Linked DNA regions of Spartinivicinus marinus. The protein of the gene in region 2 interacts with the protein of the main gene of each other region in a pairwise test. Links are inferred from orthologs where the notes say so. Each region holds a gene or a part of one and is shown on either strand. Other genes may lie near its edges.

Evidence for each region. The genes of interacting proteins can lie anywhere in the genome.
Region 1: the proteins of grxD (region 2) and OQE68_RS05750 interact in binary tests that used the Escherichia coli proteins (3 or more experiments, as listed by UniProt). The link is inferred for Spartinivicinus marinus from one-to-one orthologs.

Annotation. Positions count from the first base shown.
Region 1 is NZ_JAPJZK010000001.1:1,221,294-1,224,873, reverse strand. The notes cover bases 769-3,580. They hold OQE68_RS05750 (BolA family protein), read left to right. Parts: upstream 769-1,951; coding sequence 1,952-2,209; downstream 2,210-3,580. Other genes in these bases: hisG (ATP phosphoribosyltransferase), read left to right, coding at 3,552-3,580; murA (UDP-N-acetylglucosamine 1-carboxyvinyltransferase), read left to right, coding at 2,271-3,533; OQE68_RS05755 (STAS domain-containing protein), read left to right, coding at 1,352-1,660; OQE68_RS05760 (MlaC/ttg2D family ABC transporter substrate-binding protein), read left to right, coding at 769-1,352. In the rest of the region: lipid asymmetry maintenance ABC transporter permease subunit MlaE, read left to right, coding at 1-187; outer membrane lipid asymmetry maintenance protein MlaD, read left to right, coding at 189-659; more of OQE68_RS05760, read left to right, coding at 678-768. UniProt on the Escherichia coli protein: Involved in cell resistance against acid stress.
Region 2 is NZ_JAPJZK010000001.1:4,694,993-4,699,547, forward strand. What follows is about bases 742-3,672. They hold grxD (Grx4 family monothiol glutaredoxin), read left to right. Parts: upstream 742-1,998; coding sequence 1,999-2,346; downstream 2,347-3,672. Other genes in these bases: OQE68_RS21005 (hydantoinase B/oxoprolinase family protein), read left to right, coding at 742-1,894; OQE68_RS21015 (SDR family oxidoreductase), read left to right, coding at 2,548-3,375; OQE68_RS21020 (SDR family oxidoreductase), read left to right, coding at 3,664-3,672. In the rest of the region: OQE68_RS21000 (ABC transporter ATP-binding protein), read right to left, coding at 1-231; more of OQE68_RS21005, read left to right, coding at 254-741; more of OQE68_RS21020, read left to right, coding at 3,673-4,542; OQE68_RS21025 (acyl-CoA carboxylase subunit beta), read left to right, coding at 4,548-4,555. UniProt on the Escherichia coli protein: Monothiol glutaredoxin involved in the biogenesis of iron-sulfur clusters.

The DNA of each region.
Region 1 (3,580 bases), 3.5 Mb from region 2 along the record:
AAATGGCATTATTAAAAGTTTAGTGTTTGGTTTTGTTGTTACATGGATTGCGGTTTTTCAGGGTTATGACACTCTTCCTACTTCGGAAGGCATTAGTCGTGCAACTACAAAAACCGTTGTTTACTCGTCCTTGGCTATCCTTGGGCTCGACTTTATCTTAACTGCAGTTATGTTTGGAGATTTATAAGATGCGCATGAGAACGGTGGAGATCAGCGTCGGTGCGTTCATGCTAGCAGGGATTTTTGCCCTGGTGATGCTAGCACTTAAAGTGAGCGGCTTGTCTATTGAAAATAATCAGCAAACTTACCGGGTTCATGCATTCTTCGATAATGTCGGAGGACTAAGCCTGCGAGCCAAGGTTTCAATGAGTGGAGTGACTATTGGGCGAGTTGTTGATATTAAGCTTGATAAAGAACAATATCGAGCCAAAGTGGTAATGGATATTCATAGTGATGTTAAAAATATCCCACTGGATAGTACCGCTAGCATATTAACTGCTGGCCTTTTGGGGGAGCAATATATAGGTATTAGTGTGGGTGGGGAGGAAGAGTTTCTGGATGATGGTGATGAGTTCGAAGACACCCAGTCTGCATTGATTTTGGAAGATTTAATAGGAAAATTCCTACTAAATACGGTTAAACAAACTGATAGTAATTAATTGGTTTAAGGAAGCGCTATGAAAGTGATGTCTCAATGGTTATCAAAGCAGTGGTTATCGAAACTAGTGTTAGCTTTTAGCTGGCTTGCAGCTGTCATGGTTCTAGCTCCTGCTTATGCTGATGAAAGCCCGGATGCAACAGTCAAAACAGCAACAGATAAAATGCTGGCAGTGATTAAAGCAGGTAAGCAAAGTCATAAACAAACACCAGACAAGTTTTATTCACAGTTACTAGCAGTACTTGAGCCTGTGGTTGCTTTTGACGTAATTGCTCGTGGAGTAATGAGTATTAAATACTCTAAAAATGCCTCAGACAAGCAAGTTGTGCAGTTTACTGAGGCATTTAAAATGAGCATGGTTGAGTTTTATGGCAAAGCACTGTTGAAATATGACAATGAAAAAATAGAAGTGCACCCAGTAAATAAAGCGACCCTCAAGAAAAAGAGAGTACCTGTCAACATGACAATTCATGCTGCTGATGGGGTTACTTATCCACTGACATACACCATGTTCAAAGACCAAAAGGCTGATCAGTGGAAAATGCGTAATGTAATTGTCAATGGCATTAACATTGGCAAACTATTCAGAACTCAATTTTCTGAAGCGATGCAGCAGAATAAAGGTGACTTGCAGCGGGTTATCAATAACTGGACTGATATTATGAAAACTGCAAACGAGAAGGGTAAGTCTTAGTGGTTGAGGGAGAAGTACTTTCAACTGCTCCTGGCCAGTTAAAATTGGTTGGGCGTGTAACCTTTGGGGCTGCAGTCAATATTGAGCAGCAAGGACGTGAGCTATTAATTAAGCAGACTGGTAGTTGTACAGTGGATTTGGCTGAGGTCGAAGAAGCAGGCAGTGCAGCCTTATCAGTATTACTTTCCTGGATGCGTCAGTCCCATCACCTGTCTATAAGCTTATCTATAGTCAATATGCCTATTGATCTCTATGATTTAGCTAGGGTCAGTGGTCTAGATGCTGTGTTGCCAATTCAGCAGTCATAAACCAGCGACTTATTACAGAGCCTTTTGGAAAGAAACGGGTACCTTCAGAAATGGAGGCTTATCTAAAGTTGCAGTAGCCTTTCCCTCTTTGTTCAAAACCTTTCCTATTTTGGTGTCAAAATAGGAAAGGACTTCCAAAAAGGTGTGTCAGTTTTCGCCTTTTTGCTTGTTTTTATATATCATAACCGCCCTTTCTTGAAGCAGTAACTTCATAGCAGATTATTATTTAAACATACTGATATTTAAATATTTAGAAGGCACCCAGGTATAACCTTTATTTTAAGGGTGCTCATGATCAGGAGAAGACAAGTGCAGGCATTAGAGGTTAAGCAGCTATTAGAATCAACTTTACCTAATACTGAAGTTGTGGTGGAAGGAGAAGGCTGTAACTTTCAATTAACATTAGTCAGTGATGAACTAATGGCACTTTCTCCTGTAAAGCGCCAACAGCAAGTTTATGCACTTTTAAATGAGGCCATTACCTCTGGTGCGATTCATGCAGTGACTATGAAGTTTTTTAGTGTGGCTGACTGGCAAGCTCAAGCTTAATAGTCCAGTAAACAACACAGCCTGACTACATTATTGAAGTAACAAATTAACGGGAGCATGCATGGATAAACTGATTATTTCCGGTGGAGTAAAACTTGATGGTGAAATTCGAATTTCAGGTGCAAAAAATGCTGCACTGCCCATCTTAGCTGCTACGCTCCTGGCTGATGAGCCTGTTACTGTTTGTAATTTACCTCACTTGAATGACATTACCACAATGATTGAGCTATTTGGCCGCATGGGGGTCGAACTAGTGATTGATGAAAAGCTCAATGTGGAAGTGCATGCTAATACAATTAAAAGCCTTCACGCACCTTATGAACTAGTTAAAACCATGCGTGCTTCAATTTTGGTTTTAGGGCCCATGGTCGCTCACTTTGGTCGTGCTGAAGTGGCTTTACCTGGTGGCTGTGCTATCGGAAGCAGACCCGTTGATTTGCACATCCGTGGTTTGGAAGCAATGGGTGCTGATATTAAAGTTGAAGATGGCTATATCAAAGCGAGTGTTGATGGACGCTTGAAAGGAGCCAAGATATTTCTTGATACAGTTACAGTAACTGGTACTGAAAACCTGTTGATGGCTGCCTGTTTAGCGGATGGAGAAACTATCATTGAAAATGCTGCTAGAGAGCCTGAAGTAGTTGATCTTGCGCACTGTTTGATAGAAATGGGCGCTAAAATTACTGGCCATGGTACTGACACTATTCGAGTTCAAGGAGTGGAGAAATTATCTGGCTGTCACTACTCGGTACTACCAGACCGTATTGAAACAGGTACCTATTTAATTGCAGCTGCTGCAACTGGTGGACGGATCAAAGTTAAAGATACAGCCCCTGATACCCTTGATGCTGTACTTGTAAAACTAAAAGAGGCTGGTGCTCACTTAGAAGTGGGTGAAGATTGGATTGAGCTTGATATGAAAGGGCGTCGTCCCCAGGCTGTCAGTTTGAAAACAGCTCCGTACCCAGCTTTTCCAACAGATATGCAAGCCCAATTTACAGCGATGAATGCGGTAGCAGAAGGCACGGGTCGTATCACCGAAACTATTTTTGAAAACCGCTTTATGCACGCTTTAGAAATGATTCGCATGGGGGCGGACATGGTAGTGGAAGGGAATACAGTGATTGTGACAGGCGTCCCTTATTTAAAAGCAGCGCCAGTAATGGCGACAGATTTACGGGCATCAGCTAGTTTGGTTATTGCTGGCTTAGTTGCAGACGGTGACACAGTCGTTGATCGCATTTACCATATTGACCGAGGTTATGAGTGTATAGAAGAAAAACTTCAGTTATTGGGCGCTAAGATAAGGCGGACACCTTCCTAACGTAGTTGAAACCACGGCATGAAACAATCAATCATGATCGCCCTTTC
Region 2 (4,555 bases):
TGGTATGCTTTTTTTAGGGCTTGATAGTAGGGTGTCCGCTAATTTTATCGAGCCCTGGCTTACGGATTCAAAGCCTGCAATTGCCCTTAGTGTCGTGGTTTTGCCACAACCACTGGGGCCTAACAGACTACAAATGTCGCCTGGATTAATATGAAAGCTAATCTGATGAACTATGGTATGGTGATTATAGCCACTATGGACATCATCTAACGCAAGTAATGGTGGTTCCATCTTTAATGTGGTCTAAATATAAATGATTAAGTGTCGTGTGTTGGAATTGAGCTATGTTAGAGCTGATCAGGCTACGTTTGCAACTGAAAAAGGTAAATTAATGAATGCAGTAGAGCTGGGTGTATTTGCCAATCGTTTGAGTGCTGTTTGTGATGAGATGGGAGCTGTATTAAAGCGCTCTGCGTTTTCGCCTAATATTAAAGATCGATTGGACTTTTCTTGTGCTGTTTTTTCTAAGGCAGGTGAACTGGCTGCGCAAGCGGCTCATATTCCTGTGCACTTGGGGAGTATGGCTTATGCTATGCAGCAAATTGTGGAGTCTGTCCAATGGTTGCCCGGTGATATGGTGGTTGTTAATGATCCTTTTTTGGGGGGAACCCACCTGCCAGATGTAACGATCATTGCGCCAGTATTCGTTGATAATCAGCTTGCAGCATTTGTTGCCAATCGGGCTCATCATGCCAATATCGGTGCTGCGACCCCAGGTTCGATGCCTGTTTCTTCTCGGTTGGAAGAAGAGGGCGAAGTGATTCCCCCTACTAAAATTTATCAACAAGGAAGTCTAGTGAAGCCGGTGTTTGCACGCCTAGCCAAATCAGATCAGGTGGAGCAGGCAGGTGATTTTTATGCACAAATGAGTGCTTGTCAGCTAGGTCGTGAGCGGCTAATGACGCTGTTACGTCATTATGGGATGGACAGTTTTGATAGCTTATTACAATCGCTAAATGATTATGGCGAGCGTCTGGCACGCCAAACTATTCAGCAAATACCTGATGGGACTTATTGTTTTGATGATGTAATGGATGATGATGGGCAAGGGAACAGTGATATTGTCATTAATATGAGTCTGCACATTAGGGGAGACTCTGTACAGGTTGATTTTACCGGCACGGCCCAACAGGTTACAGGGAATATCAATTGTCCTTTATCGGTTACTGCCGCTGCTGTTTATTATAGCTTTCGATGTTTAATGCCAGATGTAACACCAGCCTGCATAGGTAGTTTTAGACCCATCCAGCTGCAAGCGCCGCTGGGGTGTCTGGTTAATGCCAAGCGACCTGCTGCGGTAGCTGCCGGCAATGTAGAAACTTCATCTCGAATTGTTGATGTGGTGTTAGGGGCATTAGCACAAGCGATTCCAGAGAGAATTCCTGCTGCTAGTCAAGGCACCATGAATAATATTGCGATGGGCTGGCCTGCAAAGGGGAGTCAAGCTGGATGGGATTATTATGAAACTGTTGCTGGTGGTATGGGGGCAAGTCAGGCTGGCCCAGGTTTGACAGCCGTGCACAGTCATATGACAAATACCTTGAATACACCGATAGAGAGTTTAGAGATGCACTACCCGCTACGGATAAAGCGGTATGCCATTCGTTATGGATCTGGCGGGCAAGGAAAAAATCCAGGAGGAGACGGGGTTGTCAGAGAGTTTGAGTTTTTACAGCCGACCCAAGTAACACTACTTACTGAGCGACGAATCAATGAACCCTGGGGAATAGCGGCGGGTGGAAATGGCATGGCAGGGTTGAATGGTCTGAATTATCGAGATATTGGTGGTAAGTGTAGTTTTGTTGCCAAACCTGGCGATGTACTTACGATTAATACCCCTGGAGGGGGTGGTTATGGAAATGGCGTAAGAGTGCCTCAGGTCTTACACAAATAGGTTAGACACACAACTACAAAGAAAATTTTATAGAAGCAATTTTGTTAGGGCTTAGGTAAAATGGTGGCAGTGTTTAATGAGCTGATATGTGATGAGGTAATCGAATGGACATCATGGCGCAAATTGAAGAACAAATAAAATCCAACCCAATTTTGTTATATATGAAAGGGTCTCCTAAGTTGCCTCAGTGTGGCTTTTCTTCTCGTGCAGCACAAGTGATGATGGCTTGTGGCGAAAAGTTTGCTTATGTTGATATTCTGCAAAACCCTGAGATTCGTGCCAGTTTACCCCAATATGCTAACTGGCCCACATTCCCTCAGTTGTGGGTTAATGGTGAGCTGGTGGGCGGCAGTGACATCTTGATGGAGATGTATGAAAGTGGCGAACTACAAAAGCTGGTAAAAGCCGCTGTGGCAGAAGTTACCCAAGAAGACGAGAAGCCTGCGGAATAGTTAACACAGCTATTAGCATTTGATCGTGTTGTTTCAAAAGGTCGCGTAAGCGGCCTTTTTTATGGTCTCAATAAAAACACAAATACATGACTAAAAAGCACCCTAAAGACTAAATAGTCGGACATTTTTATTTTATTTAGGGTTAAGATCGATTTACCTTCAAGGAAGAATCATTCAATTGAAGAGAAAAAGGAATAGGCTGTGAGCTTATCAGGTAGAACCCTTTTTATTTCTGGTGCAAGTCGTGGAATCGGTAAAGCCATTGCGCTAAGAGCGGCCCGAGATGGTGCCAATATTGTTATTGCTGCCAAAACAGCAGAGCCTCATCCCAAACTGCCGGGTACTATTTATACGGCAGCTGAAGAAATTGAGGCGGCAGGAGGTAAGGCCCTCCCTTGTATTGTCGATATTCGTTTTGAAGATCAAGTGGAGAACGCAGTAAAAAAAGCAGCACAAACCTTTGGTGGTATTGATATCTTAGTCAATAACGCTTCGGCTATTAGTCTCACCAAAACCACCGATACTGAAATGAAGCGTTACGATTTAATGCATCAGATTAATACTCGTGGCACTTTTCTTTGTTCAAAAACCTGTATCCCTTTTTTAAAAGAAAGTGACAACCCGCATGTGCTTAATTTATCACCACCATTAAATATGGAGCCCCGTTGGTTTGGTCCGCATGTGGCGTATACCATGGCTAAATATGGGATGAGTATGTGTGTGCTAGGGATGGCGGAAGAATTTAAAAAAGAAGGCATTGCTTTTAACGCACTATGGCCAAAAACGGTCATTGAAACGGCTGCAGTGCGTAATTTATTGGGGGGAGAGTCCGTTTGTTCGAAAGCCAGAACGCCAGAGATTATGGCTGATGCAGCTTATGCAATTTTAAATAAAAATAGTCGGGAATTTACGGGTAACTTTTTTATTGACGAAGAAGTATTAAGGGAGTCAGGAGTTACTGATTTTTCACAATATAAAGTTAATCCAGAGTTATCAGATAAAGAGTTATTACCGGACTTTTTTATTTGATATTTTTTAATGACTGAAAAAACACTAATAATTTCTGTCTCTTTTTGAGGTGATTATTAGAATCCTAGCACAACCTAACCTACTCCTTTGAAAAAGGGGGGAGCAGCTCACCGGAGATATTGCAGAAAGTATTTTTAACCCTCCTCGCCCTTTGGGATAGGGGCTCACTAGCTACTGCATAGTGAGCGATAGCGTCTTTAGCTTTGGTGATAATTTTAAGTCTAACAAACATCCAATTAAATTTTAAATTATCACTGACTACAAAAAACAAAACTAAGAATAATAACAATGTCATATCAATCAGTATTTCGACCGGATTTATTTCAAAATAAAACCATGGTGGTGACGGGGGGCGGTAGTGGTATTGGTCGTTGTACTGCTCATGAGTTAGCTGCGCTGGGGGCCACGGTTGTGCTTATTGGGCGTAACGAAGATAAGCTGACAAAAACCGTTGATGAAATTCAAACCGATGGAGGCACTGCCCATTATTTTTGTTGTGATATAAGACAAGAAACGTCAGTTAAAGAAACAGTTGAAAGCATCATTAAACAGCATGCGGTCATTGATGGATTGGTGAATAATGCTGGAGGGCAATTTCCAGCGCCTTTATCGCAGATTTCACAAAAAGGGTTTGAGACTGTTGTGAGAACCAATCTGGTAGGTGGTTTTTTAATGGCCCGTGAGGTATTCACTCAATCAATGGCTAAAAAGGGTGGCGCTATTGTCAATATTGTCGCTGATATGTGGAAAGGGATGCCAATAATGGGGCATTCAGGTGCGGCTCGGGCAGGCATGGTGAACCTGACAAAAACTGCTGCAGTAGAGTGGGCTGGGTCTGGTGTCAGAGTGAATGGGGTAGCACCAGGCTGGATTGCCTCTAGTGGATTTGATCATTATGACAGTAACTTTAAATCATTATTACCTAAATTAAGTCAGGCAGTGCCATTGCAACGATTTGGTACGGAGTCTGAAGTGAGTGCCGCTATTGTATTTTTGCTTAGTGACGCGGCTGCTTTTATTAATGGGGAGACCATTCAAGTGGATGGTGCTGCACCTTTATCCACGGTGATGTGGCCAATGTCACCCCATCAACGCTCACAGCCATATAATGGTTTTCATCGAGGAAAACTGCCTAAAGTATTAATGGCTCAGGATGAGACGGAATAACCGATATGCCAGT